3 regions of the Pseudomonas morbosilactucae genome follow, and region 2 is predicted to be linked to each of the others. Evidence: riboswitches for the same ligand, from Rfam matches in the RefSeq annotation. Region 2 holds a riboswitch; each other region holds the start of a gene.
What was found. A riboswitch is a leader RNA that binds a small molecule or an ion and turns the genes downstream of it on or off. The one in region 2 is predicted to bind cobalamin.

Region 1: linked by a shared signal. The riboswitch ahead of M1B35_RS13320 (ABC transporter substrate-binding protein) and the one ahead of cobW (cobalamin biosynthesis protein CobW) in region 2 are both predicted to bind cobalamin.
Region 3: linked by a shared signal. The riboswitch ahead of cobO (cob(I)yrinic acid a,c-diamide adenosyltransferase) and the one ahead of cobW (cobalamin biosynthesis protein CobW) in region 2 are both predicted to bind cobalamin.

Annotation. Positions count from the first base shown of each region.
Region 1 covers NZ_JALQCX010000022.1:38,170-41,415, forward strand. Annotated here, with positions in the region: gene M1B35_RS13310 (putative DNA modification/repair radical SAM protein) at 1-26, opposite strand, end outside; gene M1B35_RS13315 (acetyltransferase domain-containing protein) at 148-1,317, opposite strand; cobalamin riboswitch at 1,499-1,696, shown strand; gene M1B35_RS13320 (ABC transporter substrate-binding protein) at 1,848-2,864, shown strand; partial or broken gene M1B35_RS13325 (FecCD family ABC transporter permease) at 2,861-3,246, shown strand, end outside.
Region 2 covers NZ_JALQCX010000043.1:12,088-15,333, forward strand. Annotated here, with positions in the region: gene cobM (precorrin-4 C(11)-methyltransferase) at 1-14, opposite strand, end outside; gene M1B35_RS22450 (cobalamin biosynthesis protein) at 96-509, opposite strand; gene M1B35_RS22455 (CbtA family protein) at 506-1,207, opposite strand; gene M1B35_RS22460 (CbtB domain-containing protein) at 1,219-1,407, opposite strand; cobalamin riboswitch at 1,507-1,727, opposite strand; cobalamin riboswitch at 1,867-2,077, shown strand; gene cobW (cobalamin biosynthesis protein CobW) at 2,174-3,241, shown strand; gene cobN (cobaltochelatase subunit CobN) at 3,245-3,246, shown strand, end outside.
Region 3 covers NZ_JALQCX010000011.1:298,274-301,519, forward strand. Annotated here, with positions in the region: gene M1B35_RS07975 (cobyrinic acid a,c-diamide synthase CobB) at 1-541, opposite strand, end outside; gene cobO (cob(I)yrinic acid a,c-diamide adenosyltransferase) at 552-1,163, opposite strand; cobalamin riboswitch at 1,247-1,482, opposite strand; gene M1B35_RS07985 (hypothetical protein) at 1,652-2,233, shown strand; gene M1B35_RS07990 (PQQ-dependent sugar dehydrogenase) at 2,307-3,246, shown strand, end outside.

The DNA of each region.
Region 1 (3,246 bases), on a different contig from region 2:
ATGCTCAACTTGTCGATCAGCTGCATGACGATTCTCGGTACTGGGTTTATATACAGTAAAGAGTTGCACTGGTCCGTTCAAGCGAGCATTGCCTCGGTCGACAAAAAAAACCGCCCAGCACCCCAAAGGGCGATGGGCGGTCAGGGGCTACAGGTACTTCAACCAGGCGATGTCCCGGCGTCGTGCCTTCAACGCCGAGAACCAGCGCACCGGCGGGTACAGCGCCACCGCCAGCAAGGCCGACACCAGCCACACGGCCCAGATGCCGTCGAAGCCGAAGTACTGGCCCTGGTTCAGGCCGAACAGCGCCACGCTCAGCAAGTACAGGACCTTGAGCACATACAGGTGCAGCAGGTAGAAGAACATCGGTGCCGACCCGAACACCGTCAGCGGCCGCATCCAGGCACTGCCCTGGCGCCGCTCGAACCACAGCAACAGCAACAGGCCGACGCTCAGGGTCAGGGTGATGAACAGCAAGGACGGCGGGTACTTGGTGATGTTGAAGAAGCCCATCAGCGTCTGCATCGCGCTGTCCGCCTGGGCCATGGGCTTCTCGCCGTAGCCGTTGACCAGGCGCAGGGCGACAAAGCCCAGCAGGCCGGCCACACCGCACAGCCACAAACGCCGTTGACGCAGGGCCGCGTCCGCCCCGCGAGCAAACCACGGGCCCAGGGCATAACCCAGGCCGATCACGCCGATCCACGGCAGCACCGGGTAGGACGTGCGCAGGCGCAAGGTGTCGGAAAACTCGATCCAACCGCGGTCATGCAACACCGCCCACGGCACATGCAGGGCCGACTCCAGGGGAAAGTGCAGGCCGTCCAGCAGGTTGTGCCCGGCAATGATCCCCACACTCAGCACCAGCAACAGCGCCCGGGGCAGCCAGACCATGGCCGACAGGGCCAGCATGCTCAGACCGATGGCCCAGATCACTTGCAGGTAGATCACCGTGGGCGGTAGCTGGAAGGTCCAGGCAAAGTTCACCAACGTGATTTCCAGCAGCACCAGGAACAGGCCGCGCTTGAACAGAAAGGCGCAGACATCCGCCTTGCCCGCGTACTTCTCACCGAACAGATACGCCGACAGCCCCGTGAGCAAGACAAACACCGGCGCACACAGGTGGGCCAGGGTCCGGCTAAAAAACAGCGACGGCTCGGTGCTGGTGACATCCATGGGGTCGATCACCTGGCGATGCAGGAAAAAGGTTTCGCGGACATGGTCAAGCAGCATGAAAACGATCACCAGCCCGCGCAATGCATCAATGGAAAGCAGGCGGCCGGCAGCGGTGCCGGAGTGAGGGACAGCAGCGTGTGTCATGGGGGTTTCGCAACGCAGAGGGTGGATTAAGACGCCCCGCCGGAGCGGCCAGGGGCAAACGGCGGTTACTCTATAACATTTCAGTGGCAATTCGTAGCGATTCTCAACGCCTTTTACTCAGCCGTGCGGCAGCGCAGCCGCCGCTGGCCAAAAACAAGCGTGGTCTGACGTCTGCCTATCCTTTACCATGCTGCCCGCCGGTTTCCGCAAGGAAATAATAGGGAATCCGTCAGCCTCCAAGCGAGCGCTGAAACGGAACTGCCCCCGCAACTGTAGGCGCCGAGCCTGCTCCCGAAGCATGCCACTGGGTCACCCCGGGAAGGCTGGAGCCAGGTGATGACGCGCCAGTCAGGAGACCTGCCGGCCAGCGTCATCAACTAACCGGCGGGGTGTCCGGGAAGGACATCCGTCGGCCGGTCTGCAACGACTCGATCCGCTGTACCCGGGCTTTTTTTCGCCCGCGGCGTGGGATGTGTTTTCCAAACCTGTGCGCTCCGCCTGTGCACGCGTTCGAATGGAGATCGCCTTTCATGTCCCTGCCCCGCCTTGCCACCCTGCTGGCCGCTGCCGGCTTCAGCTCCCTGGCCCTCGCCGCCCCGGCGACCCAGTACCCCTTGACCGTGGAAAACTGCGGCGCCCGCCTGACCTTCAACCAGGCCCCGGCCCGCGCCGTGACCATCGGCCAGTCCGGCACCGAGATGCTCTACGCCTTGGGCTTGGGTTCGAAACTGGCCGGCACCTCCCTGTGGTTCAACGACGTGCTGCCCGAGTTCAAGGCGCAGAACGACGCCGTGGAGCGCCTGGCGGACAACGATCCGAGCTTCGAGTCGGTGATCGGCAAGCGCCCCGGCCTGGTGGCGGTGCAGTTCGAATGGATGGTCGGCGCCCAAGGCGTGGTCGGCACCCGGGAGCAGTTTGAAGAACTGAAGATCCCGGTGTACCTGATGCCGTCGGACTGCGAAGGCAAGGACAACCTCAGCGGCGCCGACGGCACGCGCCTGGAAACCTTCCGCATCGACAGCCTGTACAAGAGCATCGAGCAACTGGCGCAGATCTTCGACGTGCAAGCGCGCGGCGAACAACTGGTGGGGCAGCTCAAGGCCCGCCTCGCCGCCGCCGTGGCCAAAGCGGCACCGACTCAGGGCCAGGCGCCCTCCGCGGTGTTCTGGTTCTCCAGCGCCGACCTCGATATCGACCCCTACGTGGCCGGGCGCAAGGGCATTCCCGACTTCATGCTCAACACCCTGGGCATGCGCAATGTCATCGAATCCGACGAGGAATGGCCCACTGTCGGCTGGGAAACCATCGCCAAGGCCAACCCGACCTTCCTGATCATCGCCCGCATGGACCGCCGCCGCTTTCCGGCCGATGACTACCAGAAGAAGCTGCAATTCCTCAAGAACGACCCGGTGACCCGCAATATGGAGGCGGTCAAGCACGACCGCATTCTGATCATTGACGCCCATGCCATGCAGGCCAGCCTGCGCCTGTTCGACGGCATCGACGCCCTGGCCCAGGCCAGCCAGCGCCTCCAGTCGCAACCATGAGTGCCCTCGGCGTCGCCCGGGCATGCGCGCCGCTGCTCGGGCACGGCCTGTGGGTCAGCCTGGTGTTGCTGCTGGGAGTCCTGGCAGCGGTGAGCATCGGCGAAACCCACATCGACCTGCAGGTGGTGCTGCAGGTCCTGGCCAACAAACTCTGGGACGCCGGCCACGTGCTGGACCCCATCGATGAAGGCATCGTCTGGAACTACCGCCTGGCCCGGGCCTGGTGGCCGCCGCCTGCGGCACCGGGCTGGCGCTGTCCGGGGTGGTGCTGCAAGCCCTGCTGCGCAATCCCCTGGCTGACCCTTACCTGTTGGGGATTTCCGCCGGGGCGTCCACCGGCGCCGTGCTGGTGGCGATTCTCGGCTTGGGGGCCGGCGCGCTG
Region 2 (3,246 bases):
AAGTAGACGGTCATGGCCTTCTCCTGTGAAAAATGGTCAACACGAGCCCGCAGATGAAGATCGCTCATGATCGGAAACGGGGATTGTCGGGGATTTTACGCGCAGCCGGCCAATGCCAGGGTGGCCTGGGCGTATTTTTGTCGCGAGATCAGCAGGGTGGCCGGTCCGTTGCTCAGTTGTTCAGCCAGGGCTAGGGCTGCACTTTCGGCCACGCCGTAACAGCCGGTGCGTTCGAAAGCGATCTGCGAGCGGTGGCTCAATTGCTGGGCGTAGCGGGCCAGCTCAGTGCTGCTGAAACAGGTCAGGGGCAGGTTCAGTTGTGCGGCCAATTCCAGCAGGCCGGGCTCCTCACGCTTCAAGTCGATGCTGGCCAGCGCCTTGACCTGCCGCAGGTCAAGGCGATGGGCTTGCAAGGCCTGGTCGAGCAGGGCGCGCAGCGTGCTTGCCGGGCAGCCTTTCTGGCAGCCCAGGCCGACCACCAGGGACGGCGCCGCGCGCAGGTCGATCATGCCGAGTATTGACCGTCACTCTTGCGTCGGAACAACCAGGCGCTGATCAGGCCCAGGGCCAGCCAGAACAGGGCATTGGTCAATTGCGAAGCGATCTTGAACTGGGCTTCCAGGGCTTGCGGTGCAAGCATCGAGTGCACTTCCGGCTGTGGCGCGCCAATCACATGGGGCACTGCCAGAATGGCCGCGCCCAGCACCTTCAGCAGCCAGTTCTGGGCGAACACCAGCAAGGCGATGCCCACGGCGGTGGACGCCGCAGTGCCGACCCACCAGATTTGCCGTTGTGCCAGATCGGCGGCGGCAGTGCCCGGCAGCTCCGGCGGCAGGCCCAGGGTCGGCGCCAGGCAGAAGGTGGCGTAGCCGGCCAGGCCCCACAGCAGGCCTTGGGAGGTGCGGTTCGGTGCACGCAGGGTGTACAGGCCGGCGAGCATCAGGGCGAAGCCCACGGCGACCACCAGGTTACCGCCGGTGGTGGACAGGACGCGTTGCCAGCCGTCTTCCGGCTCCCAGGCTTCGGCGTCGTGGCTGTGGGCGGCCATGGCGCCGTCGGCGTGCTCATGGACTTCGGCGGCAGGGGCGTTCTCGTAGGTTTCCGCCTGCAGAATCAGCGGGGCGACCCAGAAACTTTGCAGCAGGGTCAGCAGCAGGGCGGCCAGAAGCCCGCTGAAACCGGCGGTTTGGGCAATGCGCTTGATCATCGGGGCAGGTCTCAGTGGCAAGGGAACGCGGCGCTGTGACGGGTATCGTGAGCGGCGTTGTGCACCGCTTCGATGTGCGAGAAACCGGCGAAGTACACCAGGCAGGCGCCGAGGATCGACGCGCCGATGGCGGCGACCAAGCGTTGGCTCAGGGTGTGGGTGGTGCTGGCGGAATGGCTGGTGCTGCTGATGATCGACATGGCGCTTCCCTCTGGTCTGGCAGTGGGTGCAACGTGCGCAAGAAAACCCCGCGAGCAGGCCCGCAGGGTTTTAACAGCGCCCGCCCACCGCGGGTTTGTTATTTATGTGTGCAGCGGGCCGGTCTCCGGGCTCACGAGGGGTCGGGCTTGCGCCTGGCCGACAAGTGTCTCCTTCCCATGCCGTGGCACAGTGGATTTGACACTTCGCTCGCTTACCGTTGCGGGGGCAGCACCGGACTGGTCAAGGCTTTGAGTAAAGCACGTGATTCACCGGTTTCCCGTTTCACCCTGTGAAGGGCACCCGTAACAAGTTGTGTAGGAGAGCATGGGCGGGGAGTGGGCGTCAATTGGCAACCGTTCTCACTGGCACCGTGCAGCGCCCCAGGCACCCGCAATGGCCTGGGCCGGGGCTGTTGCCACTCTCGTCACATTGCGCATTGACCGGCCCCCGCGCTCTGCGTAGCCTTGCGCCTTCGAGGTTCTTCGGCATGCCGAAGCTAAGACGGGAACGCGGTCAATGCCGCGGCTGCCCCCGCAACTGTGAACGGTTCCGCTTCTGCACGGCCACTGCCCGCTGCCTCCCGGCATGCGTGCGGGAAGGCGCAGGGGCCGCCGGTCGAACGACCGGCACACCGTCAGCCAGGAGACCTGCCTCGACACAGATTCTCACTACAACCGGGCGGGGTGATCCGGTGGCGAAATCGTCCGCGCGCCAGGCGCTGCGGCCCTCGTCCCGTATGCCCGCCACCTTGCCAAAGGGCATCCGATGAAAACACTGGCCAAACTTCCCGTCACCATCGTCACCGGCTTTCTCGGCTCAGGTAAAACCACCTTGCTGCGGCACATGCTGGACAACGCCCAGGGCCGACGCATCGCGGTGATCGTCAACGAGTTCGGCGAGCTGGGCATCGACGGCGAAATCCTCAAACAGTGCTCCATCGGCTGCACCGAAGAAGAGGCTAATGGCCGTGTTTATGAACTGGCCAACGGCTGCCTGTGCTGCACCGTGCAGGAAGAGTTCTTCCCGGTGATGCGTGAGCTGGTGGCACGCCGTGGCGACCTCGACCACATCCTGATCGAAACCAGCGGCCTGGCCCTGCCCAAGCCTTTGGTGCAAGCCTTCCAGTGGCCGGAAATCCGCAGCGCCTGCACCGTCGATGCGGTGATTACCGTGGTCGACAGCCCGGCCGTGGCCGCCGGCACCTTCGCCGCGTTCCCGGACCAAGTGGACGCCCAGCGCAAGCTCGACCCCAACCTGGACCACGAATCGCCGTTGCACGAGCTGTTCGCCGACCAACTGTCCAGCGCCGACCTGGTGATCCTCAACAAGGCCGACCTGATCAGCCCTGAAGACCTGGCCAAAGTGCGCCTGGAAGTCGCTGAAGAACTGCCGCCGGCGGTGAAAGTCATCGAAGCCAGCAGTGGCCGCCTGCCCCTGGACGTGTTGCTGGGCCTGGGTGCCGGCTCCGAAGAACACATCGATAGCCGTCACAGCCACCACGATCACCACCACGACGGTGACGATCACGATGACCACGATCACGACGCCTTCGACTCCATCTCCATCGAACTGCCCCAGGCCGAAGAAAGCCTGCTGCTGGACGCCCTGACCCAACTGGTGGTCAAGCACGGCATCCTGCGGGTCAAGGGCTTTGCCGCCATCCCCAACAAGCCGATGCGTTTGCTGATTCAGGGCGTGGGCACCCGTTTTGACAAACACTTCGACCGTCAATGGGGCGCCGATGAGGCCCGTACCACACGCCTGGTGCTGATTGGCCAGGAACTGGACGCGGCCCTGCTTGAAGCGCAACTGCGCGCTGCCCTCAGCGTTTAAGCCAT
Region 3 (3,246 bases), on a different contig from region 2:
TCCCGATCTCCCGGGACAACGCGCCATACCAACGCAGCCCTTCGGTCAAGCTGCCTTCGAGCAACTGCGCGTGACGCAGGGTGCCGACCCGGTTGGCCAGCACTCCGGCAAACGGCAAATCGGGCTGATAACGGGCCAACCCCAACGCCAGGGCACCGAACGTCTGGGCCATGGCCGTGCCATCGATCACCCCCAGCACCGGCACGCCAAAGTGCCGGGCCAGATCGGCGCTGGACGGCGTACCGTCGAACAGCCCCATGACCCCTTCGATCAGGATCAGATCGGCCTCGCCCGCGGCGTCCCACAACAGACGCCGGCTCTCCTGCTCGCCGACCATCCACATGTCCAGCTGATAAACCGGTGCGCCACTGGCGCGCTCAAGGATCATCGGGTCAAGAAAGTCCGGGCCGCACTTGAACACCCGCACCTTGCGCCCTTGGTTACGGTGCAAGCGCGCCAGGGCAGCGGTCACGGTGGTCTTGCCCTGGCCGGAGGCCGGTGCGGCGATCAACACCGCCGGGCAATGACGAACTTCACTCATGCTGGGACGCTCACAGTTCAACCCCTTTCTGCGCCTTGATGCCGGCCTGGAAGGCGTGCTTGACCACGCCCATTTCGGTGACGGTATCGGCCAGTTCGATCATCTCCGGCTTGGCACCACGGCCGGTTACCACTACATGCTGCATGGGCGGACGGGCCTGCAAGTCGCTGAGCACCTGATCCAGGTCGAGGTAACCGTGCTTGAGGGCGATGTTCAATTCGTCGAGCACCACCAGGCCGATGGCCGGGTTGCGCAGCAACTCGCGGGACACAGCCCACGCGGCCTCGGCGGCAGCGATATCACGCTGGCGATCCTGGGTCTCCCAAGTAAAGCCTTCGCCCATCACATGGAAGCGCACTTGCTCGGGAAAACGCCGGAAGAACAACTCCTCGCCGGTGCTGTTGCGGCCTTTGATGAACTGCACCACGCCGCATTGCATGCCGTGGCCCATGGAACGCGCGAGCATGCCGAAAGCCGAGCTGCTCTTGCCTTTGCCATTGCCGGTCAACACCAGCAGCAAACCGCACTCGTTGGGCGAGTTGGCGATGCGTTCGTCGATCACGGCTTTTTTGCGCAACATCCGCGCCACATGGCGTTCGTCACGATCGGGGGATTCAGTCATGGGGCAGCTCTCCGTTGGGGCTGGATAACGGGGGGCAGGAAAAAAGGGTATAGAAGGCGCAAGCCTGGCATCGCCCACCGTGATGCCGTTGGATGGATCAGGCCGGTCTCCGGGCTCATGAGGGGCATCACTGCCGGACCGCGCGCCTTCCCGCATCGATCTCGACACAGTGGCATCAGGCGCAGTCTTGACTCATTTACCGTTGCGGGGGCAGCGCCGGAATCGTCGCCCGTTCCACTGGAGGAACGTGCACTCACCGGCTTCCCTGTTTCACTCTGTCGACCGTGGGCCACAGAGCACCTGAAACAAGTCGCGAAGGTTAGAGGGTTGGGGGTGGAGCGTCAATTAAAGCCGGCCGTCGGCGACACGTGGAGAACACCACAGATCAATAAAATGACGCCAATCTTGTGCCACACTGGAAGCAGTGATATCAAATAGCCATAACGGCAAAAAACCCAGACCAATCACAAACAATAAGGGTGAGTTCGATGCAAGGCATGACCATCAGCAATCCACGACTGGAATTCCTGCGCCCCCTGCTGGAGCGCTGGTTCGATTGCATTGACCGCTACAACGCGGTGCGCGGCGATAACGAAACACCGTACTGGTTCGACGAACACGCCAACCTGGGCCTGCTGTCTGCCGCAGCCTGGATGGCGGAAATGGTCACCCTGGAACAGACCCAGAGCAAAAAACAGCAGGAAGACGGCGATCGCAACAGCCGCGCCGACCTCTACATTGCCAGCCAGGACGAGCGCGTCTACATCCAGGCCACCCAGCGCTGGCCACGGGTCAACAACCTCAACCTGACCCAAGCCTTGCTGGACGCCACCAGCGCCGCAAAAAGCATCAGCTACGCCAGCGACCTGCGGCTTGGCTGCCTGTTTGTCGCCCCGCAAAAGGCCCAGCACAGCGCCACCCCGGAAGAACTCCAGGACATGGTCGACGACCTGCAGAAGGAACACAGTTGCGCCGTTGCCTGGTACTTCCCTTACGCCTACCGCAAGCTGCGCAACGAGGCCGGCAACTACCACCCAGGTATCGCCGTACTGTTCAAAGAGGCCCGCTGAACGGTTTGAACCATCGGTAAGCGCTGTTCCTCTATGACTAGACACCCCCTCGTGTACGCATAGGGAAACCCGCATGTTCAAGCCCAACACCTTTCTATTGATCGCTGTCGCCACAGGCCTGGCCGCCTGCGGCGAAACAGCGCGCCTGCAGGTCAGCGACGGTACCGGCCCCACGCCAACCTTGCCCGAGCCGAACAAAACCCTGATCCCGACATTGAACATCGCCCCGGCGATCGGCTGGCCCCAGGGCGCCAAGCCGATCGCGGCGCCCGGCACCCAGGTCTCCGCCTTTGCCGAAGGCCTGGACCACCCGCGCTGGCTCTATGTGCTGCCCAACGGTGACGTGCTGGTGGCGGAAACCAATGCGCCGTCCAAACCCGATGACAGCAAGGGCATTCGCGGCTGGGTCATGGGCAAGGTCATGGGCCGCGCGGGTGCCGCAGTGCCCAGCGCCAACCGCATCACCCTGCTGCGCGACCAGGATCACGACGGCGTGGCGGAAACCCGTACGGTATTGATCGATCAGCTCAACTCACCATTTGGCATGACCCTGGTGGGCAACGACCTGTATGTGGCCGACACCGATCGACTGCTGCGCTTTCCCTACCGAACGGGCGATACCCAAATCAGCGTCGCGCCGACCAAGGTCGTCGACTTGCCCGGCGGCACGTTGAACCACCACTGGACCAAAAACGTCATTGCCAGCAAAGACGGGAGCAAGCTGTACGTCACGGTGGGCTCCAACAGCAACGTTGGCGAAAACGGCTTGGACCAGGAACAGGGCCGCGCGGCCATCTGGGAAGTGGACCGCGCCAGCGGCCAGCAACGGATCTTCGCCTCAGGCCTGCGCAATCCCAACGGCCTGGCGTGGGAGCCCGACAGCGGGCAGTTGTGGACAGCGGTCAACGAGCGCGATGAGATCGGCAGCGACCTGGTGCCGGACTACATCACCTCGGTGCAAGATGGGGCGTTCTACGGCTGGCCTTTCAGCTATTACGGACAACACGTGGATG